Linked DNA regions of Geothrix sp. 21YS21S-2. The protein of the gene in region 1 interacts with the protein of each later gene in a pairwise test. Links are inferred from orthologs where the notes say so. Each region holds a gene or a part of one and is shown in the gene's direction. Other genes may lie near its edges. The genes, in order: RAH40_RS02915 and RAH40_RS00110.

Region 1 (14,441 bases):
CTGGCGCACTGGGCCGGCCGGGCGGCGGGGACCCCCGAGCGCTGGTGGGTGGTGGCCTGCGACCAGGTGCGCTGGACCCCCGAGGCCCTGGCCGCCTGGCATGGCCGGGTCCTGGAGGCCGACCCTCGGGCCGAACGCTGGGTTATGGCCCACGTGGACGACCATGCCCAGTACCTGGGGAGCTTCCTCCCAACCCGCCTGCTGGGGACTCTGGCCACCCTGCAGGCCGCCAGCCTGAGGGACCTGGCCCGCGCCCTCCCCACGGTGACCGTGCCCTGGCCCCACCCCTGCTGGGCCGACGTGGACACCCCGGGGGCCCTGGAAGACTGGCTCGGCCAGGGACCTCCTCACGTGTGATGGACCGCGGCCGCACTGCATGCAAAGGCCCGGCAGAAGTCTCAAACCAGCTTGTCCGCCCCTGCCGCCTTTGCCGATTTTCTATCAAACGTGAGCAGTTTCCTTGCCCCTGACGACCTCGCCTGATGGAGCGCGAGGCAGTCTGCAAAGTCGGCGGGTCCCGTCTTGAAGGGCTCCAAAGCAGCCAACACATCCGCGGAACGATCCAGGTGGATGGTCGATTGCGTTTCAGGCCGTTCAACTCCTTGCGCCGCCAGCTTGGGGCCCCCTCACTTGTGATAGACCACGAACCCGACCCGGCGGGACCTCTCCTCGGCCGGGTCCTCATGGTCGTCCAGCTCCGCGGGCGTGGCGGGGCGGGGGGGCAGTTCCTCGTCCTGGACGTACCAGCCGTCGTTCCCGCGCACGACCGCCCAGGCATGATTTTCCGAGTCCATGCCCAGTGCCGTGGGGTGGAGGGTGATGCTGCCCCGGGGGGTGGCGGTGCCCTGGGCCTTGTCCACCGTGAACGTGGGGATCTGCACGGTGGCAGAGAAGGCCACGGGCTTGCCCGGCGCGGGGACCCGGTTGACGCTCAGGAAGGCCGTTTCCGGCACAAGGGTGGGATAGGTGTGGACATGGGTCGTGTGGGCGCCAACGCTCCAGCAGTCGGGCACCGTGAGGACCCGGACGAGGAAATCGGCCAGCGTGTGCACGGGCGCCAGGTCCCGGCCGCCCGGGCCTGCGGACAGGTTCAACCTGAGGGGGAAGGAATCGTCATAGGTAGCGGTTGCCGCCGGGTCCGTCGAGGTGGTCCGGACAGTCGTGGCGATGGCGAAGGCGTCCGGTTTCCCGAGGACCGACAGCAACAGGTCGATGAAGTCGGACGGCTGACCGCCGTAGGCCTGCGCCCGTTTGAAGGTGGTGGTCGTGCGTTCGTGCCTGGCCAGAGCGTCGAAGAAGCCGGCGACGACGTCCTTCGCCGGAGGCTGCCCGGGGGCATCGGCGGACCGGATGAAGTTGATCACCTGGCGCAACTGGCGGCGGAGGTTGGCCGTGGGGAGGTCGTCCCCGGGCGTGTCGGCCAGGACGGGATCCAGGGCCGGGACGCTGGCGAGCAGCTTGAAGGAGGCGTTGATGAAACACGCCGCGCCCTGGTTGGGCAGCCCGGGCCAATGGCGGACCTTCGCCGCGTCGAAGGGCACCACGCGCGCGTCCGGGGAAGGGGGCAAGGGCTTGGGGGCCTCCTTCTCCTCCTTGCGCTCCTGGGGCGGAGGGAGGGGGTTGGCGGCCAGGGGCAGGGCCAGAAAGGAGGTTGTAAGGAGGGACAGAAGCTGCAGGGGCCGGCGTAGGGAGGCGGGGAGGTGTCGCATCCAGTATTTATGATTGATTACGGATGGAGGTTCCAGCCCTTCCCGCTCCTACAGGATCTTCAGCTGCACCAATTCCGCAACGGCCGGTAGCTCCCCGGCTTCCACCACGGCGAAGCGGATCCCCCGGCCTTCCGCATAGGGCCTGGCCTCCGCGAGGAGCTGCTTGATGCCCGCGGGCAGGGGCCCGGCCATCGCCGCCTGATAGGCCCGGCCGCCCAGCACGACCGCCACCCACACCCTGCCTTCATCCGGCGTGAGGTAGAGCAGGGTCCGCCCCCGGTGCTGAAGCAGGCACATGCGCCCGAAGGGCGTCTTGGACGGCTTCCAGGTCCGTTCGAGGGGGGACCGCACCGCCTCGGCGGCCGCGAGGATGCCGTCCCAGAGGGGGAAGGCGGGGCCCAAGGCCGCACGCAGTTCGCCTTCATCGGGTGCTGGGAGTATCGATGGCAGGGGAGACCTCGCGAAGGGGAGGGGGGCAGCGCGGGCGTCAGTCCCTGAACTGGACCCAGTCCTCCAGGGGCGCGCGCTCGGTGCGCAGCGCATTTTCGGGAGCTTGCGGGTCGGCGTGCCCGAGCGACATGCCGCAGACGATCGCCTGGCTGTCGGGAATGCCGAGCTCCTCCCGCAGGACGCGGTGGAACTGGATGAACGCGGCCTGCGGACACGTGTCCAGGCCCCGGGCCTTGGCGGCCAGCATGAGGGTCTGCAGGAACATCCCGTAGTCCAGCCAGCTTCCCTGCTCCAGGACGGTGTCCACCGTGAAGATGAGCCCCACCGGCGCATCGAAGAACTTGAAGTTCCGGGCATGCTGTTCCTGCATGCGCCTTGCGTCGCCCTTCTGGATCCCCAGCAGGCCGTACAGCGCGAAGCCGACCTTGCGCCGGCGCTCGACGTAGGGCGAGATCCAGCTCTTCGGGTAGTACGGGTAGGGATCCGAGTGGGCCGCCGATGCCTCGGGATCGTTGCAGAGCGCGACCAGCCGTTCGCTGACCCGCTTCAAGGCGGCGCCCGTCAGCACCCAGGCCTTCCAGGGCTGGATGTTGGTTCCGGAGGGCGCATGGGACGCGAGGGAGAGGATCGCGGCGATCTCCTCCCGGGGTACGGGATCGGGCAGGAAGGCGCGGCAGGAATAGCGGCCGGTTATGACATCCTCCACGGCGGATCGGGTCGTTCCGGTCATCGCTGCACCCCCTGGATTGGATGAACAGATAGTAGCGGATCCCATATTCAGTAGATACCCGGGAATCTGGGGTACAGGGCGGGCAGCGGCTGGGAGGCGAAATGGGCCCAGACAAGGAGGCAGAACCACAGGCTGTACCGGCACCGCTCCAGCATCTGGATCTTCGCCTTCTTCAACAGGGCCTGGATGCCCTGATCCCGGACGCCCTGGTTCTCGTATTCGAATCGCAGGAAGGAGGAGGCGGCGTTTTCCAGGTGGATCCGGAGCGGGTTCCAGAGCGCCTCCAGGGCGCGGAGCTGCTGCCCGGCCATGCCGAGGACGCGCTCGGCGTCGGCGGCCCGGGACCGGTAGTCGAGCGCCTTGATGGCGAGGACGCCGGAAAAGGGACTGCGGGTGCGGGTGAGTTCATCGAGGAGGACCAGGCTGGACCCGGTCGTATAGATCCTGACCTTCTCATTGCTGGCCGCCAGCTCATAGTCCACGTAGTTCACAGGGTACATTTCCGCTTCGAACTTGATGGCCCGACCGGCGCCTGTGCCGTCCATGAACCAGGCTTTTGTCAGGAGATAGGACTGCCATGTATTCCATTGGCCTTGCACGGCGGATTCCAGCTGAAGGAACTTGAAGTCCTTGATGTAAGTGATTGCCTCGCTGGATTCCTGCCTGTGGCTGCCAGCGATGACCAGATTCCGGGACAAGGCATTGAAGCTGCCGTTCTTCTCATCTGCCTGATAACAGGCCCCGATCTCGGCTTCCAGGTCCTGGAGCTCCTTGAGGATGCGGGCCCGGGAGGCGGAATACCCAGTCCTGGCCTCCTGGACCGAAGGCGGGATGGCCGGGATCTCGATGGTGCTTCCCTGGACTTCCTGGACGGCCGCCTGCGGCTTCGACGCCTTTCCCCCAGGGATCGGCTGGAATAGTAGGCATGCCGTCAATGTCAGATGCATCCGTACAGGATAGGGTGAAATGATATTCACCTTTTGCGGTATTGGGGTCCTGCACTCAATCCTTGAGGGATTACGTTCCGGTACCTGGTTGGACTGGGTTGGCTGTCCTTCCGATCATTTGCGCCGACCCACTTCGCATCGAACGTGGAATTCGGAATGTGTCAGAAAAGGACCAAACGCAGAGGATTCGCTGGGGCGCTGAGAGCAGACGTCTTTCTCATCGCCCCAGCGTTTAGTCTTTCCTTAAGTAATGAAAACAAATAGTCATTGCATGGTGGGTCGTGGGCAAGGGGACAAGCCGCCTGCCAACCTAGTCCATCTACTTCGCCGCCACCTCAGGCGCCTTCTCCCGGGTGAATGTCACCACGTAAGGCTCCCTCCCCGCGAGGATCTCCGTGGTATCCACCACGAAGAACACCGTCGCCGCCTGCTTGCCCGGGTTCTGGTAGGTCGCCTCCGGATTCCCCGTGCGGATCAGGTTCTGGAGCATGCCCTGCTCCAGCTGCCCGTTCCTGTTCACGCACTTCACCACGTACCAGGCCTCGTGGTCCGAACGGAGCCTGGCGTGGACCTTCTCGCCGGGGGCCGTTTCCACCCGGTAGGCCTGCCAGCCCGCGGGGCCGGAAACCTCGTGGGTGACGGCGATGGCCTCCCCCTTGGGCACCTCCACGGCCGGAAGGAAGCCGGTGCGCCTGGCGGAACGGCGGATCTTGACCTCGATGCCGGAATTGCCGGGGCCCACGGCCAGGTCGCGCAGGCGCTCGGAAGGCATCGGGCCCGGCACCACCGGGAGGACCTTCCCGAGCACGTCGATGGCGGGGGTCTGTGCCAGCGCCAGTCCGGAAACCAGAAAACCCATGACCCAGGCTCGCATGTCGCACCTCCAGCCCCAAGGATGGGCGCCCCGGCCCTCCGCCGCAAGGAAGGCGGCGCTGGCCTTTGGGGGCCGGGGCCTCTAAACTGGACTTTCCATCCTTCCGAGGTGCTTTTGAGCGGACAAACCACTGACCTTGCCGATCTGGAACGGCCCATTCTCGACCTCGAGGCCCAGATCCGGGCCCTGGAGATGGACCCGGCCAAGACCAAGGAGCGGGACCGCCTCCGCAAGAAAGTGGACAAGCTCAAGGCGGAGGTCTTCGCCTCCATCACCGACTGGCAGCGCACCCAGCTGGCCCGGCACCCCCGCCGGCCCTACACGCTGGACTACATCGAGCGCATCTGCGACCGGTTCGAGGAGATCCACGGGGACCGGAACTTCGGGGACGACGCGGCCATCGTGGGCGGCATGGGCTGGATCGGGGGCTTCCCGGTGATGGTCCTGGGCCAGCAGAAGGGCCGGGACACCAAGCAGAAGATCATCCGCAACTTCGGGATGCCCAAGCCCGAGGGGTACCGCAAGGCCCTGCGCCTCATGAAGCTGGCCGAGAAGTTCAACCGGCCCGTCCTCACCCTCATCGACACCCAGGGCGCCTACCCGGGCCTGGACGCCGAGGAGCGGGGCCAGGCCGAGGCCATCGCCCGGAACCTGAAGGAGATGGCCCGGCTCAAGGTGCCGGTGGTGGCCGTCGTCATCGGGGAGGGGGGCTCGGGCGGCGCGCTGGCCCTGGGCGTGGCCAACACCGTCCTCATGCAGGAATACGCGGTCTACTCCGTCATCACCCCCGAGGGCTGCGCCTCCATCCTCTGGAAGGACGCCTCCCAGGCCCCGGCGGCCGCGGAGGCCCTGAAGATCACGGCCCCGCATCTGCTGGCCCAGGGGCTCATCGACGGCATCATCCCCGAGCCGCTGGGCGGCGCCCACGGGGACTGGGACCAGGCGTCCTCCCTGCTCAAGGACGCGGTGCTCAAGGCCCTGGAGGCCCTGCGCCCCCTGGGGCCGCAGGAGCTCATCGACCAGCGCTACGAAAAGTTCGCCCGCATGGGCAGCGTAGTCCGATGAACCCGCTGCCCTGGCGCATGCGCCGGGCCCCCGTGCCGGGCACCAGCCCCTGGACGGCCCTTGCCCGGGCCTGGGACCTCAGCCCCGAAGGGGCGCGCCTGGCGTGGCTGCGGGACGCCGAGGGCGAGGAGCTGGGCTGGCGCCTGGACCCCTCCTGGGCCCGGTCCACCGACCCCTTCCTGCTGCCGGGCGTGGCCGCGGCGGTGGCGCGCGTCCGCGCGGCCTGCGAGGCGGGCGAGACCATCTGCGTCTACGGCGACTACGACGTGGACGGCGTCACGGCCACGGCCCTGCTCATGCGGGTCCTGGAGAAGCTGGGGGCCAGGGCCAGCTTCTTCATCCCCAACCGGTTCAACGACGGCTACGGCCTCAACCTGGAGTGCATCCGGGAGGTCGTCGCCGAGCGCAGGCCCACCCTGCTCATCTCCGTGGACTGCGGCGTGCGCAGCGTGGCGGAGGTGGAGGCCACGAAGGAGCTGGGCGCCGACTGGATCATCACCGACCACCACGCCCTGGGCCCCGTGCTGCCGCCCTGCCCGGTGGTGCACCCGGGCCTGGAGGACTATGCCAATCCCTCCCTGGCCGGCGTGGGGGTGGCCTTCAAGCTGGCCCAGGCCCTGCTGGACGCAGCGCCCACGCCGCGCGCGGAGGACGGGCCGTTCCTGGACGGGCTCCTGAAGCTGGTGGCCCTGGGCACGGTGGCCGACATGGTGCCGCTGCGGGGCGAGAACGCCCTCCTGGTCAAGCGCGGGCTCCTGGCCATGGCCGGAGCCAACGGGCCGGGGCTCTCGGCCCTCCTGCGGGCCTCCAAGGTCGACGGCGCGGTGCGGGGCAAGGACATCGGCTTCCAGATCGGCCCCCGCCTCAACGCCGTGGGCCGCATGGGCGGGGCCGAGGACGCGGTGCGCCTCCTCCTGGCCCGGGACGCGGCCACCGCCGCCGGCCTCATGGAGCGGGTGGAGGCCCTCAACCTGGAGCGCCGGGAGATCCAGCGCGCCCTGGGCGAGCAGCTCCCGCCGCCTGGGGAGGAGGCCTTCGACCTGGTGGTTGAGCCCACCGCCCACAAGGGCGTCATCGGCATCGTGGCCGGCCACCGCATGCGCGCAGCCCAGCGCCCCTCCGCGGTGTGCACCGTCATCGACGGCGTGGCCCACTGCTCCGTGCGGGCCCCGGAGGCCTACGACCTGCGCGCCCTCCTGGAGCTGGCCCGGCCGTACCTCACCACCGGCGGCGGGCACCGCTACGCCGCCGGCATGACCTTTCCCATGAGCAACCTGCGGATGGTCAAGCGGACCCTGGAGCTGGGCGCCCGGGAACAGGCGGTGGGCGCCCCCGGCGCCGCCGTGGTGGTGGACGGCGCCGGCACCCGGCTGGCCCCCTCCCGCGCCGAACTGGAGCGCCTCGAGCCCTTCGGCCAGGGCTTCCCGGAACCCCTGCTGCTCGTCGAAGGCCAGCTGCTCGGGCAGCCCAGGACCTTCGGCGCCGGCTACCGGAAGTTCCGGATGGCGGGCGAGGCCGAGGAGTTCACGCTCTTCGCCGAGGAGCCCCGCAGCCTCGAAGGCCGGCTCTGCCTGGCCGTGGCCCCCCAGGACCACCCCCGCTGGGGGCGCTCCTGGCGGGTGGACGGCTCGGTGGATCCCCGGGAGGCCCCATGAGCGCCTGGGCCCTCCTCAACACCCGGAGCCCCCTGTGGCGGGTGGCCGGGGGCGCGCTGGTGCTGGGCATCCTGGGCATCACCGGCGTCTACATGGGCCGGGGGCCGCGACCCCTCAAGCCCGAGAACGGGGACCCGTTCGACCTGGGCTCGGGCACCCGGGGGCGCTTCGGCACGTTCGTCGAGCAGCTGGGGGAGGGCCGGTTCGCCCTGTCCTACGAGACGATCCAGGGCACCCAGGACGAGATCACCCTGGACAAGGTCAAGGGACGCCTGGAGGAGCCCCTGACGGTCTGGGGCATGGTGTCCCCGGCCGCCCAGCGCATCAAGGGCATCTGGACCCTCATGGGGCCCATGACCGTGGACGCCCAGGACACCGCCCTCAAGGTCCCCGCAGGCCGGGGCGTCATGAAGGAGACCGGACCCGCCCTGGGCTGGGACCACGGCGTGTGGACGGGCCTGAGCACCCTGGTGTGGGACGACCTGCAGGGCAACGGCCGCGGGCGCTGGACCCTTCCGCCGGGCTGGCACCGTGGCCTGGACGGCCGGTTCCTCGTGGACAAGGGCCCCGTGCACTGGGTGGCCGCCGATCCCGGCGCCCTCCGGAACCTCACCGCCCAGCGCATGCAGGCCTCCTTGGGGTTCCAGGACGGCCGTCTGGAGGGGGTCGACGCGGCGCTGGAGGGCGGCGCCGTCCAGGCGGCCCTCGTGCGCATCCAGCCGGCCGATGTCCTCTTCGACGCGCCCATCGCCTTCCAGCGGGAGGACGGTTGGTCGGGCAGTGCCGGCCATGCCCTGGCGCCGCGCCCGGTCAAGGGCCGCCCCTTCGACCGCATGGAATTCCGTGATTTCAAGGCCACCCGGGCCACCGACGGCGGCCCCGAAACCCTCACCTCCCTGGGTGCCCGGTGGACCCCCGCCGGCCTGCGCCTGGAGGGGGACGTGAAGTGGGAGCAGCCCCTGGAGGGCCTCAAGGCCACCCTGAGGGCCCCCCGGGTCCTGCAGCGCACCGCCCCCGGACCCGATCTGCCGCCCGATCTCCAGGTGGGCCAGACCTGGGCGGAACCCCAGGCCGTTCTCACCTGGGGCGAGCGCTCCCTCAGCAGCCCGCGCATCGAGGGACGCCACCGCCAGCGCACCTGGAGGATCCAGGCCCCGGCCCTGGGGCGGGGCGAGCTGGGCACCTTCTCGGCCGGGGAGGGCACCGGCAACCTCCTGAAATGGCAGTTCAAAGGGCCCATCCAGGCCCGGTTCTTCGACGGGGCGCAGGTGCGCAGCGACGCCCTGGTCTGGGAGGGCAGCGTCATGACCCTCACCGGCCGGCCCGTCACCTGGACCCGACTCAGGCAGCGCCTCAGCGGCCTCAAGGTCATCAAGACGAAGGACCGGGTGGTCTTCCCCCAGGGCATCGCAGGCGCCCTGGCGGCCCAGGAAGGGGACATCAATCTGCGGGCGGACCGGGGCCAGGCCGCAGGCGACCTCCTGACGCTGGACAGCCGGGTGGAATGCCAGGGCCAAGGCTGGCGCTTGCAAGCGGAGCACATCTCGGTAACTCTTGGGCCAGGGAATGTCGTGAAGCAAATGACTGCGAATGGATCAGTTGTATTAAGGGGCCGGATGGGGGAGGGCAGGGGGGACACCCTGGACCTGGATCCGGGCAGGCAGGTGGCCACCTGGCATGGGAATGTGCAGGCCCTCACGGAGGTCCGCCCTTGACCCAGGACATCCGCCTCGAGGCCCGCAACGTCTACAAACGCTATGGCGACCGCACGGTCGTGCGTGACGTCTCCCTGAACGTCTCGCCGGGCGAAGTGGTGGGCCTCCTGGGCCCCAACGGCGCCGGCAAGACCACCACCTTCTATATGGTCGTCGGCGTGGAGGCCCCCGACCGGGGCAGCATCTTCTGGCAGGGGCAGGACATCACCAACATGCCGATGCACCGGCGGGCCCGCCAGGGAATCGGCTACCTCCCCCAGGAGTCCAGCGTCTTCAGGGGCTTGACGGTCTGGGAGAACCTGCTGGCCCTGGCCGAGTTGCAACCCGTGGGCAAGGACGAGCAGCTGGCCCGGTGCGAGAAGCTCCTGGCCGATTTCCACCTGCAGAAGGTGCGGGAGACCCTGGGCATGTCCCTGTCCGGCGGCGAGCGGAGGCGGTGCGAAATGGCCCGGGCCCTGGTCACGGACCCTCGCATCATGCTGCTGGACGAACCCTTCGCGGGCGTGGACCCGAAATCCGTACTGGAGATCCAGGGCCTCATTGCCGATCTGAAGGCAAGGGGAATCGGCGTGCTGATCACGGACCACAATGTTCGGGAGACCTTGCAGATCGCCGACCGCGCGTACATCCTTGCAGATGGAATGATCATGAAGCACGGCTTGCCCCAGGAGATCGCCGACGATCCCGACATCCGCCGGGTCTACCTCGGCGACCGTTTCAGGCTGGATTGATGGCGAACCTCGGACATAACCTCTCCCAGCGCCTAGCCCAGAGCCAGACTCTGGCGCTCACGCCCGCCATGCAGCTGAAACTCAAGCTGTGGCAGATGAACCTCCTCGAACTGAGCCAAACCATCGAGCGGGAGCTCGGCGAGAACCCCCTCCTGGAACTGCTGGAGGACGGGGACGAGACCCCCACCCTGGAAGCCCTGGAAGAGGGCCACGACTCCGAGGTGACCGAAGCCGAGGCCGGCGGGGAAGTCCCCGAAGGCAGCGATTCCGTGGACCTGGGCCCCCTGCCCGAAACCCCCGGGGAGATGAACCCCGAAGCGGACCTGGAGGCCTTCACCGAGGCCGGCATCTCCCAGGTGCAGGAAACCGAGATGGGCGCCGAGAACTCCTGGGACCTGGACGTACCCCGCACCAGCAGCCTGCCGGACGACGAGCGCACCAGCTGGGAGGACCGCCTCAGCAGCACCGAAACGCTGCAGGAGCACCTCATCGGCCAGCTCTACCAGACGTTGGACCCGGATGATCCGAGGGCCTTCCATCTGGAAGCGCTCATCGATCACGTGGATCCCAAGGGCTTCCTCCGCCTGGACCCCGACCAGCCCGCCGAGACCACTCCGAAGGAACTGGCCCGGGAACTGGGCATCGACGAGGAGCTGCTCCGCGAATTGCTGGAGATCCTCCAGGAGTTCGATCCCTCCGGCGTCGGCTGCTTCAACGTGAAGGAGAGCCTCCTGGTGCAGCTGCGCCACGCCGGGGCCGAACCCGACGACCTGGCCGTGCGCATCATCCTGGAGCAGGCCGACCTCCTCAGCCAGCGGGACAACGTCAAGCTGCGCAAGGCCATGGGCTGCACCGAGGAGGACCTGGGCGAGGCCCTGGCCATCCTGCGCCACCTCCACCCCACGCCGGGCCGGGCCTTCGATCCGGAGAGCGAGCGGGTCGTGAAGCCCGACGTGGTGGTGCTCAAGGGCGAGGACGGCAACTGGAAGGTGTACCTCAACGACGAGACCGTCCCCCGCCTGCGGGTGAGCGGCGAGTACCGCCACTTCCTGGCCAGCGCCGAGGCCAAGGACGACAAGGATTTCATCCGGGACAAGTACCGTTCCGCCCGGGACTTCATCCGGGGCGTGGAGGACCGCAACCGCACCGTCCTGCGGGTTTCCGCGTCCATCGTGGACCTGCAGAGGGAATTCCTGGAGCACGGCATCGAGCGCCTGCGCCCCATGGTCCTCCGGGACGTGGCCGAGTCCACCGGATTCCATGAATCCACTATTTCGCGCGTGGTGAAGGCCAAGACCATCCACACGCCTCAGGGCCTGTTCGACCTCAACTACTTTTTCAGTGCCAGCCTCGGCTCCAACAGCGGCGACGACGTCTCCGCGACGGTGGTCAAGCACAAGATCAAGGCATTGGTGCAGGCCGAGGACCCTGCCAAGCCCTTGTCGGACGAGACCATCGCCAAGCTCCTGGAGCGGGACGGCATCAAGGTCGCCCGGAGGACCGTCAACAAGTACCGCGAGGAATGCAAGATCCCCCCCGCATCCCGGCGCAGACGACGTTGAACGAAACCCCCGGTCGGCGCACTCAGGACGTAGTGTCGTTTTTCACCGGACCCGCAAGGTCCCCCCTTCAAAGGAGTCCACGATGAAGGTCATCTACACCGGCCGCCACGTTGAAGTGTCCGACAGCCTGCGCCAGTCCGCGCAGGAGGGTCTGGACAAGATGCAAGCGTACCTGGACGACATCATCGACGTTCACGTCATTTTCAGCGTGGAGAAGCACCGCCACACGGCTGAGATCACCCTGAAGACGAGCGATGGGGATTTCATCGCTTCCGCCGAGAGCACCGACATGTATCAGAGCCTCTCCCAAGCCTTGGACAAGCTTGAAGTGCAGGCCCACCGACATGCCGGGAAGCGCCAGGCGGGCTACAAGGGCAAGCTCCCCGAAGTGCTGGCGACCGAGGCCGAGGCCTGAACCCCCCCTTTGGCGCAGGGAAAAGCCCAGGCTCGCGCCTGGGCTTTTTCGTTCCGCCGGCGAAGGTGAAGTTGGGACCCGGGTCGCGCTTGACGGCCTGGGCGAACAACCCGTTGGCTCCACCCGCGCGGCCGCCACGTTGAAATGCCTCACGGGCGTACGGCCGGGTTGACTTCTTCAGGATTGAGACTCATATTCCCGAGGCTTGCCGGAAGGATGCGCATGAGGAGGTGAATCCATGGCCACCTACACCTACGCGGATTGTCTGACCCGGTCCTACCGGGTGGGTTGGAAGATCAAGGAGGTGTTGGGCTTCGTGGACTTCGACCCGGACCGCCCCTGGCTGCCGGCGCCCTTGTCGGGCGCCTCCGGGCTCACCTGCCTCGATGCCGACGAGAAGCTGCGCATGACCCACGTGGAGATGGGATCGTATGCCCACTTGTTCGGTTTCGTGGAGGCCTTCATCGCCCCCGAGATGGTGAACCTGGCCCAGGAATGCGGCACCGCCCACCCCGCCGCCTTCGAGGCCCTCACCAACTTCGCCTCGGAGGAGATCAAGCACATGCACCTGTTCAAGGAGATCCGGCACCGGGTGGACGAGCAGCTGGGCTTTCCCCTGCGCCTCCTGGAGGGGGAGGCCGAGGTGGCCAAGGCCGTCCTGGGCCGGAGGAAGGGGGCGGTGCTGCTCCTCACCTCGGCCATCGAGTGGCTCACCCAGGAGCACTACACCAGCACCATGAAGAACGCCGACGAGCTGGACCCCCTCACCCGGGAGATCTTCCGGGCCCACTGGCTGGAGGAGTCCCAGCACGCCCGGCTGGACCACCTGGAGGCGCTGCGCGTCTTCCGGAACCTGGACGACCCGGCCCGGGACGCCACGATGGACGATTTCATCTGGCTCCTGGCCGCGGTGGACAGCCTCCTGCAGACCCAGGCCCTCCTGGACCTGGACAACCTCGGCATGTACCTGGGCCGGGAGTTTTACGAAACCGAGCGCCTGGAGATCCACGGCGGCCTCCTGCGCGCCAAGCGCCACGCCTTCCTGGAGACCGGCGTCGCCCATCCCAACTTCCAGGAGCTGTTCCAGCTGATCACGACTCCCGCCCAGCGGGAGCGCGTCCAGGCGGCCCTGGGGCCTATCCTTCTGGCGTTTCCCGCGCCCTGAACACGTCCGTGCCCAGGTACTTCAGGCCGGAGTCGACCATGAGGGTCACCACCCGCGCGTCCGGGCCGAGCCGCTGGGCCACCTGCAGGGCGGCCAGGACATTGGCGCCCGAGGAGGTTCCGGCGAAGAGACCCTCCTCCCGGGCGAGCCGGCGCGCCATGGCCTTGGCCTCGGCGGTGGGCACCCCGATGATCTCGTCCACCTGGGCCGGATCCCACAGGGGCGGGATGGCGCCGATGCCCACGCCCTCGATCTTGTGGGGCCCGGGCTGGCCGCCCTGGAGCACCGGCGATTCCGCCGGTTCCACGGCGACGATGCGGATGGCCGGGTTGTGCGCCCGGAGCGCCGCCGCGGCCCCGAGCAGCGAGGCGGCCGTGCCCACGCTGTGCACGAAGGCGTCCACCCGGCCTCCCGACTGTTCCCAGATCTCCTCGCCCAGGGCATGGTAGCCGGCGATGCTGTCCCGGTTCCGCAGCTGGTCGGTCCAGTAGGTGCCGGGTTCACGGCTCAGCTCCCGGGCCACCTCGATCATGTCCTGGATGAGCTTGCGGGTGGTGAGTCCGCCCTCGCTGGGGACGAGGGTCAGCTCCGCGCCCAGGGCCTCCATGTGGTCCAGCTTCTGGCGGCTGAAGGCGTCCGAGGTGACGATGCGCAGCCGGTAGCCCTTGGCCGAGCACACCAGCGCCAGGGAGGTGCCCGTGCTACCGCCGGTGTATTCCACCACGGTGCCGCCGGGCTTCAGGCGCCCGTCGGCCTCCGCCCGGCCGATAACGGCCAGCGCCATGCGGTCCTTGACGCTGCCCGTGGGGTTTTCCCACTCGAGTTTCACGGACACGGCGGGCCCCAGCTTCCCGAGGCGGACCAGGGAGGTGTTGCCGATGGCCTCCAGGATCCCCATGGCTACTGGACCGGACTGGCCGCGTCGCGCCCCACGACGGTCAGCCACTGGCGCACCTGCCACTTGGTCACCAGACCGTTTTTCACATAAGGGTCGGCCTTGGCGAAGGCTTCGGCCGCTTCCGGGCCGTCGCCCTGGAACAGCAGCAGGCCGGTGTCCACGGGTTCGGTGAGCACGCCGCCCAGCAGGAGCTCGTTCCGGTCCTGGTACTGCCGCGCCAGGGTCAGGTGCTCGGCGCGGAACGCGCCGCGCCGCTCCATGATTTCGGGGATGTAGTCGTAGATCAGTAGATAGTGCACCTGGGCCTCCTGCCTAGACTTTATCGGCCTTTGGGGGCCGTACGGAAACATCCTGGATTCTTCGCCCCCGGGCCTGGGAATTCAACAAAGGAACCAAGGGCCATTAATACGCAATTCATGCTCAAGGAGGACCCAATGACTGGTCTCGAGATCGCAATCATCCTTTCCGTCTGGAGTTTCGCTGCCCTGACGATGTATTCCATCAACCGGCTCGGCGCTTGAGGGG
Region 2 (14,483 bases), 610 kb from region 1 along the record:
CAGGTCGCCCATGGCCCAGGCGAGGGTCTCCCGGAACCCGGACCGCACCGCCCCCGGTTCGACCAGGATCACCCGGACCGCCGGGGCCACCTCCAGCCTGAGGGTCTCGGCCAGGGCCACCACCGCGTGCTTGGAGGCGCTGTAGGCCCCCGCCATGGGCACGCTCATGCGGCCCAGGATGGAGGCCACGTGGACGATGCGGCCCTCCCCGGGGTCCGCGGCGGCCCGGATCAGGGGCAGGAAGGCGCACGTGGCCGCGTGCAGGCCCACCACATTGGTCTCGAACTGGGCCCGCATCTCATCCGCCCGAAGCAGCTCCAGGGGCCCCATCTGCCCGTAGCCGGCATTGTTGATGAGGGCCGTGAGCCGCAGGGGCCTGCAGGCCTCCGCCGCCGAGGCGAGGCTGGCGGCGTCGGTGATGTCCAGGGGCAGGCGCAGCAGGTCCTCCCCGTCCGGGAGGTCCGCCAGGCTTTCCAGGCGCCGGGCCGTGGCCACCACGCTCCAGCCGGTCCGCCGGCAGGCCTCCACCAGCGCCCGGCCGATGCCGGTGGAACAACCCGTGATCAGCACCCAGCGCCGCATGCGTCCTCCAAGGAGATGCGGCCAGGGTAGCGTGGATTTGCGGACGGGTTCCGCATGAACCCGGTGCGGGACCCCTGGCGAGGCCCCCCGGGAGGACCTAGAATGGCTTCGTTCTGGAGGGCGGATGGGTTTTGCGTCACTTATTTATGGATTATTCTGTTATTTGGTATTTTTGGGTTCTTTTTTTTATCTCATGGCCTTCGTTGGGGACTTCGGCGTTCCAAGATCCGTCTCGGTAGGCCCTGCGGGCCCTTGGTGGCAGGCCCTGGCCGTGGACTTCGCCCTGGTGGCGGTCTTCGGCTGCCAGCACAGCCTCATGGCCCGCCCGGGCTTCAAGCGGGCCTGGCTGCGGCTCGTGCCGCCCCACCTGGAGCGGAGCACCTACGTTCTTCTCTCCAGCGCCGCCCTGGCGCTGCTTTTCTGGCTGTGGCGGCCCCTGCCCGCGGAGGTCTGGCACCTGCGGCAGCCTGTCCTTCGCCTGGCGGTCCAGGCGGGATTCGGCGCCGGAGCCGCCCTCGTGGTGACGAGCACCTTCCTGATCAGCCACGGCGACCTCTTCGGGCTGCGCCAGGTCTGGGCGCGGTTCCGGGGGGTCCCCCACCAGGAGGCGGCCTTCCGCCTCACGGCCTTCTATGCCCGGGTCCGCCATCCCCTGATGCTCGGCTTCCTGGCGACCTTCTGGGCCACCCCCCGCATGACCGTGGGCCACCTGGTCTTCGCCTGGGCCATGACCGTCTACATCCTCGTGGGCACGGCCCTGGAGGAGAAGGACCTCCTCCGGTCCCTGGGGTCCCGTTACGCGGCCTACAGGCGCGAAGTGCCCCGATTCTTTCCGGTGCCCTGGCGCCGGGCGGGGAAGGAATGAACCGAACAACATAGGGTATGATTTTCTTCCTCTGCGATCCTCGGTTCCTTGGCGATAAGCACTTTTTATGAGCGGCCGAACCGTTTGTTCATTGCCCAATCGTTGAGGCAAATTCAGCAAAAAACCTATCGCCGAGCCGCCGAGGAACCGAGGATCGCCGAGAAAGGCAATTAATAGACGGCTGCCCACCCTCGACGGGCCAAAACCTATCAGCGAAGGGTCAGAAAAGCGGCCATGCAGAGCACCCACCCCGCCAACCCTGCCAACTGGGCCTTGCGGCCCTTGAGCGCCTTCACATGGTGCAGGTGCAGGGCCACGGCGAGGATGAGCCAGGAGGTCAGGAGCCACGGCGCCGGCGCGGCTTTGCGCAGGGCGGGGACCGCCAGCACGGCGCCGCAGGCCAGGAAGAGGATGCGCGTGCCCTGGAGGGTGAGGCGCTCCCAGGCCGGAGGCGGAGCCTTGTCCTTCTTCGGCCTCAGGAGCGGCTTGATCCAGAACATCCAGGGGATGCCCACGGCCAGGCAGGCCAGGCCCGGAACCACCGCCCAGCGGGGGCCGGCGAGGCCCGCCAGCAGCAGCGCGGGGCCGAGGTGGGTCAGGAGGAAGCCCAGGCGGGCCCGGTCGTAGGGGCGGCGCCTCCACGCGATGAAGAGGGTGGACGCGAGGAGGACCGTGACGAGGACCTGGAACGGGAATCCGCCCCGGATGCCCCCGGCCCAGAGCGCCGCCAGCAGGGCCAGTTGCACCGCGGCGCTCGTCACCGAGGCGAGGAGCCGTTCCAGCACTAGAACAACGCCAGGAGGCCGGCCATGTAGAAGCTCAGCTCCACCCAGGGTTCGAACCGGGGCTTGCCCGCGGAGAACCGCTCCTGGAAGAGCCACAGGTGGACCACCGGGTAGGCCAGGCACACCAGGATGATCCCCGCCTGGATCCAGCCGTGGCGGGACGGGACGCTCATGGTGGCGGCGAGGACGGCGACGCCGGCCAGGGCCAGGGCGGCCAGGAGGAGGATCTTGGTGGTGCGGCGGCCGAAGACGATGGGCAGGGTCTCCTTGCCCAGGATCTGATCGTTCTGCATGTCCTTGAGATTGAACAGGGTGGTGCGGGCGAAGCCCAGGACGGCCACCAGGAGGATGCCGGCCCAGACCCGGGGGCCCCAGGCCAGGCCATGGTGCCAGAGCGGCAGCGCCAGCGCCACCACGGCCAGGGCGGCGGGGACGAGGATGTCCTTGGAGCCGGGGATGGCCTGGATGCTCACGGTCATGTCACCCAGCTGGAGCTTGCGCTTGTAGACCATGCCGAACACCGAGGCCGCGGCCACCACCAGCAGGGAACCCAGGCCCAGGGTGGCCGCCAGCACCAGGGCCACCGTCAGGGCCGCCAGGGCCGTGCCCACCATGAGGGTGCGGTTCCGTTCCAGGATGCGGGCCCGGGCCGGGCCCTTGGAGCCCAGGCCCAGGGGGTTGAGGTACGGGGCCAGCAGGAACATGGTCAGCACGTAGAGGGCGGTGATGGCGGCGTACTTCCAGGAGGGGGGCAGGCCGGTCCAGGCGTGGACGCCCAGGGTCAGGGCGGCCGCGCCCACGGCGAGCTTCATGGGGGTGCCGAAGGCCGCGTCGAGGAGCTTGGTATAGCGCTCCGGGCCCTTGCCGTGCTGCTCGAGGATGTCCACCACCTCCTCCACCAGCCAGGTGGGGGTGGAGGCCCCGGCCATGACGCCCACGGTGGCGATGCCGTCGAAGCGGTCCAGGTCCAGCTCGGCGGCGGTCTCCACGTACTGCACGGGCTTGCCGTAGTGCACGGCCAGCTCCGCCAGGTGCTTGGTGTTCGAGGAGGCCCTGCCGCCCACGACGATGACGTAGTCCACGGTGCGGGCGAGGTTGCGCGCCTCCTCCTGGCGGGTCCAGGTGTCCTCGCAGATGGTGTTCTCCGCGATGCACTCCTTGGAGCGCCCGCGGATGTATTCGGAGATCTCCTGGAAGTCCTTGGTGGTGAACGTGGTCTGGGCCACCACCAGGACCTTCTCCAGCACCTCGTCCGGGAGGGCCCGGGCCTCGTCCATGTTCGCCACGATGGCGCTGCCGCTGTCGGCGAAACTCTGATGGGCCACGCTCTCGGCATGGCCGTGGGTGCCCAGGATGACGGTGAAGTAGCCCTTGGGGCTCCACTTCTTGATCTTGCTGTGCACCTTGGCCACTTCGGGGCAGGTGGCGTTGACGATGGTGAGCTCCCCCCGCTGCTGGCGCTCCTTGAGGCCACGCAGGGACTGAATGGGGATGCCGTGGGCGCGGATGACCACGGTGCCCGAGGCCACCTCCTCCGGGGCCGCGGCCACGGACACCCCCCGGCGGCCGATGAGCTCCAGGGCCTGGGGATTGTGGATGAGGGGGCCGAGGGTCTGGACGGGGCCCGAGCTGCTGCGGGTGGAGGCCTCCAGCACCGCATCCATGGCCCTGCGCACGCCCCAGCAGAACCCCGCCGTCTTGGCCACGATCACCTTCATCTGCCCTGCTCCAATCCAGACCAATCCGGTCAGGGTTCCAGTCTACCGTTCCCCGCCTCCGCCGGGCAGGTGTTATTTCCTGGCATTTCTCCGGGTTTTCCAATTAACTTGAAGCAAGGGTTCCCGATGCCCAAGGATATTTGTACATGACCGCTGCTCCCCTGCTTCCCGTCTCCCTCACCTGCAACACGGATCTGAGGTTCATCGACCTGATTCAGGTGGTGGGCTCGGAATTGCTCAAACATATGAATTTCTCGCACGAGGATGGGGAACGCGTCTGGCTGGCCATCCAGGAGGGCATCGGCAACGCCATGCGCCACGGGAACAAGCTGGACAAGCGCAAGAACATCGAGGTCACCTTCACCCCCCAGGCCAACCGGCTGGAGATCCGCATCCGCGACACCGGAAAGGGGGTGGACCTGGCGGCCCTGCCCAACCCCAACCTGCCCGAGAACCTCCTGAAGCCCTGCGGCCGGGGGGTGTTCTTCATGAAGCAGGTGATGGACCAGGTGGTGATGGAGACGGATGCCGGCGGCAGCACCCTCCTGCTGGTGAAGCTACGGCGAACAGCCGATCATGCGGCAGAGGCGAACTGAAGGTTCAGTTGCCCAGGTAGGTGAACCAGAACCTCACGCCCAGGGAACTCCCCTCGAACCCGTCCGGAAGCCTGGGCAACGGATCGGACCGGCGGACGGCCATCAGGGCGCTCTGGTCCATGTTCGCGTTCCCGCTGGGGATCTCGATGCGGGCGCCGTCGAGGCCGCCGTCCCTGCGGATGCGGAAGTAGATCTGCACCCGGCCCTGGCTGGAGGTGACGCGGTTCCAGTTTCCGGTGATCCGGCTCTGCACCTGCTGGAGGTACCACATGAAGGGGAAGTCGCCGTCCAGCTCCCCCACCAGGCCGGTGCCTCCGGCCACGCCGTTGGAGGCCTTGAGGCCGGGGATGCCCGTGGCCGCGCCGATGCCGCCCCCCCCGCCCGAGCCCGAGGCTCCGGTTGAAGGGTTGAGGCTGGGGGTCTTGCCTTTGGAGGCCACGGGGGCCTTGCCCATGCTGTCGGGATTGGTGCTGGTGCCCTGGAGGGGTTTGGAGGCCTTGGTGCCGAAGGCGTTGGGCGAGGCGTTGTAGCCGGTGGGCTCGCTGCGCTTGGGGGCCACCTCCTCCACCCGGCGCTGGCGCTCGCCCTCCTTGCCCTGCTCCAGGGGGCCTTCGCCTCCGGCCACGCCCTCGACGCCGGCGGCGGGGAGGCGCACCCAGGTGACCTTGGTCTCTTCGGGCGGGGGGGGCGCCTTGGGGGTGAAGAGGATGGCGCCCACCACCAGCACGTGGACGGCGACGCTCACGCCGATCCCCAGGCTGAGCCCCTGCTTGCCCAGCAGGGCCCGTTCGTGGAGGTAGGCGTAGAGTTCCTGGCTCACCGGCGCCTCAGCGTTCCATGGGCTCGGATCCCGCGGGGGCGGTGGAGGCCGAGGTGACGAAGCCCACCTGGGTGAAGCCCGCCTCGCGGATGGCGTCGACCACCGTGATGACGCGCCCGTAGGGGATGTTGAGGTCGGCCCGGACCATGACGGGGCGCTTGCGGCTCTCCGCGGCGCGCTGGCGCAGCTGGGCCTTGAGGACGCCCTCCTGGACGAAGTGCTTCTCGAACTCGATGCGGCCGTCCCGGGCCAGGGTCACCACCAGGGCCTCGGATTCCAGGTTCTTCCCGGTGCGGCTCTCCGGGAGGTTCACGTCCACGCCGGTGGTGAGCATGGGGGCGGCCACCATGAAGATGATCAGAAGCACCAGCATCACGTCGATCATCGGCGTCATGTTGATATCCGCCATCTGGCCGCGCTTGGAACCGGGAGTGAATGCCATTCGCCCTTACCTCTGCACCAGTCTACACCTTCGACATAGAATGGTAGACCATGGCCACTCCGATCCGCCTCATCGTCAGCGAAAAACCCAGCATGGGCCGCGCCATCGCGGCCGCGCTGGGGATCCAGGGCACGGGGCGGAGCTTCATCCAGGGCAACGGCGTCATCGTCACCTGGTGCGTGGGTCATCTGGTGGAGGCCCTGGACCCTGAAGGCTACGATCCCGCCCTCAAGCGCTGGCGCATGGACAGCGTGCCCTTCTTCCCCCCGGAGTTCCGCTACGCGCCCATCGCCTCCACCAAGGATCAGTACGATGTGGTGGAACGCCTCATGAACCGGGACGACGTCGGCGACATCGTGAACGCCACCGACGCCGGGAGGGAAGGGGAGCTGATCTTCGACCTGGTGTACCGGCTGGCCCGGGCCACCAAGCCCGTGCACCGCTTCTGGACCTCCAGCCTCACCGACGACGCCATCCGCGAGGCCTACGGGCGGATGAAGCCCGGCGACGCCTATGCGGGCCTGCGGGACGCGGCCCGCTGCCGCCAGGAGGCGGACTGGCTCGTGGGCATCAACTGCACCCGGGCCCAGACCCTGGTGCAGCAGAAGGCCGGCGGCGAGGGCGTCTATTCCATCGGCCGCGTGCAGACCCCCACCCTGGCCCTCCTGGTGAACCGGGAACTGGAGATCCAGAATTTCGTGCCCAGGGATTTCTGGACCCTGTGGGCCGTGTTCCAGGCCGGGGCAGGCGCCTACAAGGGCAAGTGGTTCCGGAAGGAGGACGGCCGGGACCAGGACCGCTTCGACACCGAGGAGGCCGCCAGGGCCCTGGCCGAGGCCCTCAAGGGCAAACCGGGGCGCGTGGCGTCGGTCACGGCGCGCACCGAGAAGAAGAAGCCCGAGCTCCTCTACGACCTCACCAACCTGCAGAAGGAAGCCAACAAGCGCTTCGGTCTCACCGCCGAGCACACCCTGGCCGTGGCCCAGGAACTCTACGAGGCCAAGCTCATCAGCTACCCCCGCACCAACTCCCGGTGCCTCACCGAGGCCGACGCGGTGAAGATCCCCGCCTGGATCCGCTCCCTGGCCACGGGCCAGCTGGAGGCCCTGCGGCCCTTCGTGGACGACCTGCGCAAACGGTGGCCCCAGAAGCTGGACAAGCGCTTCGTGAACGACAAGGAAGTGGAGGACCACACCGCGCTCGTTCCCACCGAGAACCCCGCCAAGAACCTCACGGGCGACAAGCTCCGCATCTACGAGCTCATCGCCCGGCGCTTCCTGGCGGCCTTCTGGCCGGACCGGGTCGAGGCCAAGACCACCATCGTCACCAGGATCGAGAAGGAGTCCTTCAAGACCACCGGCACCGTGGTCAAGGCCCTGGGATGGTCCGAGGTGGATCCGCCCCACTCCCGCCCGAAGAAGGAGGCCAAGGCCGAGGAGGGCGAGGAGCCCGAGGAGGAGGAGGAGGCCGGAACCCTTCCCGCCGTCGCCAAGGACGAGGCCGTGGAGACGAAGGAACTCTTCCCCAAGGCCGGCAAGACCTCCCCCCCCAAGCGCATGAGCGAGGCCGATCTGCTGGGCGCCATGCAGAGCGCCGGCAAGGAGCTGGACGACGACGAGCTCAAGGGCGCCATGAAGGACTGCGGACTGGGCACGCCCGCCACCCGCGCCAACATCATCGAGACCCTCCTCAAGCGCGCCTACCTGGAGCGCAAGCGCAACATCCTGGCCCCCACGCCCAAGGGCATCGACCTGATCAGGAGCATCCGGGCCGAGCCCCTGCGCAGCCCGCAGCTCACCGGGGAATGGGAGGCGCAGATGGAGCGCATCCGCCGCGGCGAGGCCAGCAGGGACGCCTTCATGGAGGGCATCCGGGACTTCGTCAAGGACGTGGTGGGGCAGATCAAGGCGGCGGCGCCCGCGGCTTCGGCGCGGCCTCCCTCGGGCCCCGTGGTGGGCGCCTGCCCACGCTGCGGGTCCCCCCTTCACCTCAAGGAGTGGGAGGGGCGCAACTACGTGAAATGCGCGGCTTCCAAGGATCCGGAGTGCCGCGTGGCCTACGAGACCTCCGCCGACGGCAAGCCCGCCCAGACCTGCCGCCTGTGCCAGGGCCCCCTGCGCACCACCAAGGCCGGCTCGAAGGTGTGCGTGCTGTGCGGCTCCTGGGCCGCGGACCAGCCCGAGGGCCTGCCCGAACCGGGCCTGTGCCCCGGCTGCGGGCAGCCCATGCGCATCATCCGCTCCACCACCCGGGGGCAGTACTTCCGCCGCTGCTCCCCCTGCGGCACGGTCGAGGCCCTCAGCCTCCCGGAATCAACCCCTGCGGCGGCTCCTGAAAACTAGTATCATGGGCGGACCTTCCAACGGTTTACGGCGGTCGCCATGGCAAAAATCGACAAGTTCCTGATGCAGATGGTGAACAAGGGCGCGGCGGTGCTGCGGCTGGATCCGGGCGATTCCCCCGTGGTGGAGGTGGCGGGGGGCCACCGCATCGCGCTGAGCTCCCAGGAGCTTCTTGGGACCGTGCTGGACGGCCTCGCCAAGGAGATCCTGCCCGAGGACCATTCCACCGCCTACCTGCGCGGGGAGAACGTCAGCTTCGACTACGTCATGGAGGGCGTCAGGTTCCAGGTGCTCCTCTGCCGGACCAGCCTGGGCACCCGCTTCGTGGTGGCGCGGTTCCGCTCGGCCGCGGAGACCGGCGCGGTGGCCACGGCCCTGGACAGCCTCGATCCGCTCATCCTGACCCTGCTCACCGGCGGCGGTTCGGACCTGTACCTCGGCGCGGACGAGCCCCCCCTGGTCCGGATGGGCGGCGAGGTGAAGTCCCTGGGCGACTACGGGAAGCTCTCCGCCAAGCGGCTCCAGGAACTGGTGCAGACCTGGGTTCCGCCCAAGGTCTGGGAGGCCTTCCTGGCCGGCCAGGACACGGAATTCGCACGCACCGACCCGGGCCTCCCCTGCCGCCTGCGGGTGAGCCTCTTCCATGGCCACGCCGGCCCCAGCATCGCCGTGCGGGTGATCCCGCGGGAGGTGCCCGACCCCGACAGCCTGGGCCTGCCCGACACCGTGCGGCGCCTGGCCGGGCTCAACAAGGGCCTGATCCTGCTCACCGGCCCCATGGGCAGCGGCAAGTCCACCACCCAGGCCTGCCTCCTGGCCCTGGCCAACGCCAGCCGCAAGAGCTTCGCCGTCACCATCCAGGACTCCATCGAGTTCGAGTTCCCCCCGGGGGCCTGCCTCATCCGGCAGCGGGAGGTGGGCTGCGACCCCGTGCGCCAGAAGCAGGCCCTGCGCGCCGCCCTGCGCCAGGCGCCGGACATCCTCGCCGCGGGCGAGATCCGGGACGGCCAGACCCTGGACCTGTGCCTCCAGGCCGCCCAGACCGGGCGCATGGTCATCGCGACCCTCGCCACCGCCACCCAGGAGGAGACCCTGTCCACCCTGGCGGGCTTCTTCCCCCCGGACCAGCGCCGGCGCGTCCTGGCCCGGCTCTCGGAGACCCTCACGGCCATCCTGGGCCACACCCTCCTGCCCATGGCCGGCGGGGGCCAGGTGGTGGCCCTTGAAACGCTGTTCAACAACCCCGGCATCGCCTCCCTGATCCGCGGCGACCGCCTCGGCCAGCTCGCCGACGCCATGAAGCAGAGCCGCTACGGCCAGACCTCCCACAACGAGGCGCTGGTGGCGCTCATCCAGTCCGGCAAGGTGGACCCCATGGAGGCCTACCTGCGCTGCCACGACCGCGAGTCCTTCATCGCCGCCTGCCAGCGGGCCGAGATCGACTTCGATCCGAGGGAGGCCGGCCAGCTCGTGACGGAACACTGATCCTTCCCGCTCCTTGCTCGGCGAACCTCGGCCACCTCGGCGATGCCTTCTGTTTCAACAACCCTGCGGCGCTTCGAATCCATGCGCCGCAGGAGTCGAGGGAAGAAAGGCATCGCCGAGGTGGCCGAGGTTCGCCGAGGAAGAGCTAGGCTGGCGGGCCTGTCCTCAAGCTTCGCGGCGACCGGATCGGCGCCAGCTTGCGGGTGATGAGGTGCAGGAGGTGCGCATTTCCGTCACCGTCCGGCAGCAGCACGAGGTTGATCGTCGTCTCCACGTCGCCCATGGCCCGGTGGGCCGTGCCCGAAGGGATCCGGAGCCGCTCGGCCAGGTGCTGGAGGCGGGTGCTCTCCAGGGCGGGGTGGAGCCTGCGCCAGGGGATGCCGCGGCAGGAGCAGCCCCACACCAGGGTGTCGGCCTGGGGCATCACCTGGCGCACGAAGCCCTTGTCGAAGCCGCTGTTGTGGGCCACCACCAGGTCGGCCCGGGCCAGGAGCGCGGCCACCCGGGCCGGGTCGATGCGCCGGCCCCGGACCATGGCGTCGGTGATGCCGTGGATCGAGGTGGCGATGGCGGGGATGGGCATGCCGGGGTCGTTCAGTTCCTGGTAGGCGTCCAGGGTGCGCAGCAGGCGCCCCGTGGCGGTCTCCACTTCCAGCAGCACCACGGCGATCTCCACGAGGCGGTCCCGGGAAGGGTAGAGGCCCGTGGTCTCGGTGTCCACGACGGCGACGAGGGCGGAAGCGGAAAGCGCCACGTATCCCCTACTTCGCCGCGAACTTCTCGAAGGCCTTCATGAGCTCCATGGGCAGGGGGAAGACGATGGTGCTGTTCTTCTCCACGGCGATCTCCGTGAGGGTCTGGAGGTAGCGCATCTGGATGGCCACGGGGTTCTGGCTGATCTTGTCGGCGGCTTCCAGCAGCTGGGTGGAGGCCATGAGCTCGCCCTCGGCGGCGATCACCTTGGCGCGCTTCTCGCGCTCGGCCTCGGCCTGCTTGCCCATGGCGCGCTGGATCTGCTCGGGCAGGTCCACGGACTTCAGCTCGACGCTGGTGACCTCCACGCCCCAGGGCTCCGTGGAGCGGTCGATGATCTCGCGCAGGCGCACGCTCAGCTTCTCGCGGGCGGCCAGCAGCTCGTCGAGGCTCACCTCGCCCAGCACCGACCGGAGCGTGGTCTGCGCGATCTGGCTGGTGGCGAAGTAGTAGTTCTCCACGCCGATGATGGCCTGCTTCGTGTCCAGGACCTTGAAGTAGACCACCGCGCTCACCTTCAGGCTCACGTTGTCCCGGGTGATGATGTCCTGGCTGGGCACGTCCAGGACCACGGTGCGAAGGCTCACGACCACCGCGCGCTGGAAGGGGCGCAGGACGAAGATGAGTCCCGGGCCCTTGGGCACGGCTCCCACCTTGCCGAGCGTGAAGATCACCGCCCGTTCGTACTCGTTGATCACCCGGATGCAGGACGCCAGCCAGAAGATGACGCCCAGGATGATCGGAAAGGTGCAGCCGAGACCTGCGAGTTGTGCGGGCATGTGAACCTCCTTGTTCACACCATTCTCGCAGGGCCGGCGAGGGCCGGCGCCTATTTCATCGGCGGACGTACGGGTTGCCCGCCGCCTCCTCCCCGATGGTGGTGGCCGGGCCGTGCCCCGGGATCACGAGGGTGGCGTCCGGCAGCGCGTACAGCTCGCGCTGGATGCTCTGCTCCAGGTGCTCCCAGCTGCCCCCCCACAGGTCGGTGCGGCCCACGCCGCCCTGGAAGAGGGTGTCCCCGGCCAGCACGACGCCCCCGCGCTCGAACTCGCCGTGGAAGCAGCAGGAGCCGGGCGTGTGCCCTGGCGTATGCAGTGTGGCCAGGCCGCCGTGCACGTCGCCCTCGGCCAGGGGCGCGGTGTCGGGGCGGGGGATGGCGTCCATTCCGAAGATCCCCGTCTGCATGTCCAGGGCGTCCAGGAGGAAGAGATCCGCCGGGTGGAGCAGGGCGGGGCACTGCCAGAGCTCCTGGAGCTCCCGGGTGGCCCCGACGTGGTCGAAGTGGGCGTGGGTGTGGAGGAGGGCGGCCACCTTGAAGCCCAGGGCCTGGACCCTGAGGGCGATGCGGGCCCCCTCGCCGCCGGGATCCACCACGACGCCCTGGGCGGTCCCGGGATTCCAGAGGAGGGTGCAGTTGCAGCCCAGGGGGCCTACGGCAAAGGATTCGAGCTTGAGCACGGCATCTCCGGAAGGGCTGTCCACGGCGCCCCTTTCCGACTAGATTATCCCTCAAAGCCCATTTCCGTGACGCCCACCCTCGAGGTCCCATGGAATTCCTCGCTCCCCAGTCCTTGCGCAGCAGGGTCACCCTGATGCTCCTTTTCACGGCGGGCCTGGCGATGGTGCTGTCGGCGCTGTGCTTCCTGGCCTTCGAGGCCTGGTCCCTGCGGGCCGCCGCCGCCGGCGACCTGCGGAGCCTGGGGAGCATCATCTCCTACAACGCGAGCCCCTCCGTCGCCTTCGACGTGCCCACCCCGGCCTCCAAGATCCTGGGCGTGCTCAAGGAGCACAAGCACCTCACGACGGCCCGCATCCACCGCTCCGACGGGTCCGTCCTGGCCCGCTATCCTGCCGGGTCCCCCCTGTACGAGCCTTTCCTGCCGGTGGCCGGCGCCCGGGAGGAGGTGAAGGCCACCGCCTCGGGGAACCTGGCCATGACCTGCTTCATCCGGAGCGAGGAGGGCCACCCCATCGGGGTCCTGTACCTGGAATCGGACCAGGGGGAGTTCATCAGCCGGATCGTCTGGGCCGGGATCGTGCTCGCGGCCATCACGCTCCTGATGGGCGTCGCCACCTTCCTGTTCGCGTCCCGGTTCCAGGGCGTGCTCACCCGGCCCATCCTGGGCCTCGTGGAGGTCGTGACCCGCGTCTCGTCGAGCCAGGACTACGGCCTGCGGGCCCTGAAGGGGAGCGGCGACGAGCTGGGCCTGCTGGCGGAGAGCATCAACACGATGCTGGCCCGCATCCAGGACCAGGACGCCAGGCTCGCCGGCCACCGGGACCACCTGGAGCGGGAGGTGGCCCTGCGCACCGGGGAGCTGGTGCAGGCCAACAGCGAGCTCCAGGTCGCCAAGGACCGCGCGGAGGCGTCCAGCCGCGCCAAGAGCTCCTTCCTGGCCAACATGAGCCACGAGCTGCGCACGCCGCTGAACGCCATCCTGCTCTACAGCGAGGTCATCAAGAACGAGGCCGAGGACGCGGGCGCCGCCGACATCCTCGAGGACGCGGCCCGGGTTGACCAGGCGGGGCGCCACCTCCTGCACCTCATCAACGACATCCTCGACCTGGCCAAGATCGAGGCGGGCAAGATGACGCTGGTGAACGAGCCGTTCCAGGTGCGCGACCTGCTGGAGGAGGTCCTGGGCACCGTGTCGAGCCTCGCCGCCCAGAACGGAAACGCATTGAGCCTGGACTGCGGGCCCGGCCTGGACGGGATGGTGGGCGACCCCACCAAGGTGCGCCAGGTGCTCCTGAACCTGCTGAGCAACGCCTGCAAGTTCACCCGGGGCGGCGCCATCCACGTGAATGGGCGCCTGGAGGGCGACTGGCTGAGCCTCTCCGTGACCGACACCGGCATCGGCATCGCCCCCGAGCAGGTGGAGCGCATCTTCAACGAATTCATCCAGGGGGACGACTCCACCACCCGGCGCTTCGGCGGAACGGGCCTGGGCCTGTCCTTGAGCCGGAAGTTCTGTCAGATGATGGGCGGGGACGTCCGCGTGAAGAGCGCCCTCGGGCAGGGGTCCACCTTCACCATCCTGCTGCCCCTGCGGCCCACCCGGGAGTCCCTCCGGAATGAGCCCGGGGCGCCGCCGCAGCAGCGGGGGCGCACCGTCCTCCTGGTGGACGACGATCCGTCCCTCCTGGATTCCCTGTCCCGGCTGCTGGCGAGGGACGGCTATTCGGCGCGGTGCGCCCGGGACGGGCGGGAAGGCCTCGCCCTGGCCCGGGAGCTCCGGCCGGGGCTCATCGTCCTGGACGTCCTGCTGCCGCGCATGGACGGCTGGGAGGTGCTGGCCGCCCTCAAGGCGGACCCCGAACTGGCCGGCATCCCCGTCGTCATGCTCACCATCCTGGACGAAGCCGAGAAGGGGCTCTCCCTGGGCGCCGTGGACTACCTGAACAAGCCCCTGGACCGCGACCGCCTCCGGCGCGTGCTGGCCCGGCATCTGGCCCCGGAACCCCCGGCCTCGGTGCTGGTGGTGGAGGACGATCCGCCCACCCGCGAGGCCATGGCCCGGATCCTCCGGTCCCAGGGCTTCGAGACCGCCACCGCCGGGGACGGCCTCCAGGCCCTGGAACGCATGGCGGAGCGCAGGCCCGAGGCCATCCTCCTGGATCTCATGATGCCGAACATGGACGGCTTCGAGTTCCTGGTGGCCCGGCAGGAGCGTCCGGAATGGGCCGACATTCCCCTTGTTGCCGTTACGGCGCGGGAGCTCACCGCCGCGGACCGGGTGGCGCTGCGCAACGCCGGGGTCGTGAAGGCCCTGCAGAAGGGCGTCTACGGGCGCGGGGAGCTGCTGGAGGAGGTCCGGCGGCTGGTGGGGCGGAGCCTTCCGGGCGAGGAAACATAACTATCTAGTTATACAATTTAATAAAAAAATATTCTTGCGCTATAAACACGATGGCGCGATCTTCTATTCCGGAAGGTGCGAGCCTTCCCGACGCAGGTGTGAATCCTTTCAATCGAGCAATCCATATCGAATCGCCGACGCCCACGGGCGTTCACGCGGATCCGAAATCTTTCACCACAAGGCCTCCCTTCGAGTCCTTGGGTTACCTCTACCTCAACACGCGCTTCGGCGCCCGGAA

The links.
Region 2: the proteins of RAH40_RS02915 (region 1) and RAH40_RS00110 interact in binary tests that used the Escherichia coli proteins (3 or more experiments, as listed by UniProt). The link is inferred for Geothrix sp. 21YS21S-2 from one-to-one orthologs.

What each region holds. Positions count from the first base shown.
Region 1 is NZ_CP132910.1:635,386-649,826, forward strand. The notes cover bases 5,102-8,100. They hold RAH40_RS02915 (DHH family phosphoesterase), read left to right. Parts: upstream 5,102-5,771; coding sequence 5,772-7,430; downstream 7,431-8,100. Other genes in these bases: RAH40_RS02910 (acetyl-CoA carboxylase carboxyltransferase subunit alpha), read left to right, coding at 5,102-5,775; RAH40_RS02920 (hypothetical protein), read left to right, coding at 7,427-8,100. In the rest of the region: RAH40_RS02880 (molybdenum cofactor guanylyltransferase), read left to right, coding at 1-357; RAH40_RS02885 (hypothetical protein), read right to left, coding at 627-1,709; RAH40_RS02890 (DUF3788 family protein), read right to left, coding at 1,758-2,252; RAH40_RS02895 (nitroreductase), read right to left, coding at 2,197-2,889; RAH40_RS02900 (hypothetical protein), read right to left, coding at 2,937-3,836; RAH40_RS02905 (hypothetical protein), read right to left, coding at 4,156-4,710; more of RAH40_RS02910, read left to right, coding at 4,825-5,101; more of RAH40_RS02920, read left to right, coding at 8,101-9,145; lptB (LPS export ABC transporter ATP-binding protein), read left to right, coding at 9,142-9,876; rpoN (RNA polymerase factor sigma-54), read left to right, coding at 9,876-11,438; hpf (ribosome hibernation-promoting factor, HPF/YfiA family), read left to right, coding at 11,521-11,853; RAH40_RS02940 (diiron oxygenase), read left to right, coding at 12,092-13,018; RAH40_RS02945 (PLP-dependent cysteine synthase family protein), read right to left, coding at 12,990-13,916; RAH40_RS02950 (YciI-like protein), read right to left, coding at 13,919-14,215. UniProt on the Escherichia coli protein: Single-stranded-DNA-specific exonuclease.
Region 2 is NZ_CP132910.1:22,094-36,576, forward strand. What follows is about bases 5,464-8,504. They hold RAH40_RS00110 (DNA topoisomerase 3), read left to right. Parts: upstream 5,464-5,858; coding sequence 5,859-8,150; downstream 8,151-8,504. Other genes in these bases: RAH40_RS00105 (biopolymer transporter ExbD), read right to left, coding at 5,464-5,808; RAH40_RS00115 (type IV pilus twitching motility protein PilT), read left to right, coding at 8,190-8,504. Outside these bases: RAH40_RS00075 (SDR family oxidoreductase), read right to left, coding at 1-582; mddA (methanethiol S-methyltransferase), read left to right, coding at 707-1,447; RAH40_RS00085 (hypothetical protein), read right to left, coding at 1,657-2,232; ispH (4-hydroxy-3-methylbut-2-enyl diphosphate reductase), read right to left, coding at 2,232-3,950; RAH40_RS00095 (ATP-binding protein), read left to right, coding at 4,097-4,546; RAH40_RS00100 (energy transducer TonB), read right to left, coding at 4,551-5,366; more of RAH40_RS00105, read right to left, coding at 5,374-5,463; more of RAH40_RS00115, read left to right, coding at 8,505-9,635; RAH40_RS00120 (exonuclease domain-containing protein), read right to left, coding at 9,781-10,389; RAH40_RS00125 (slipin family protein), read right to left, coding at 10,397-11,167; RAH40_RS00130 (MBL fold metallo-hydrolase), read right to left, coding at 11,223-11,846; RAH40_RS00135 (response regulator), read left to right, coding at 11,936-14,245; RAH40_RS00140 (c-type cytochrome), read left to right, coding at 14,443-14,483.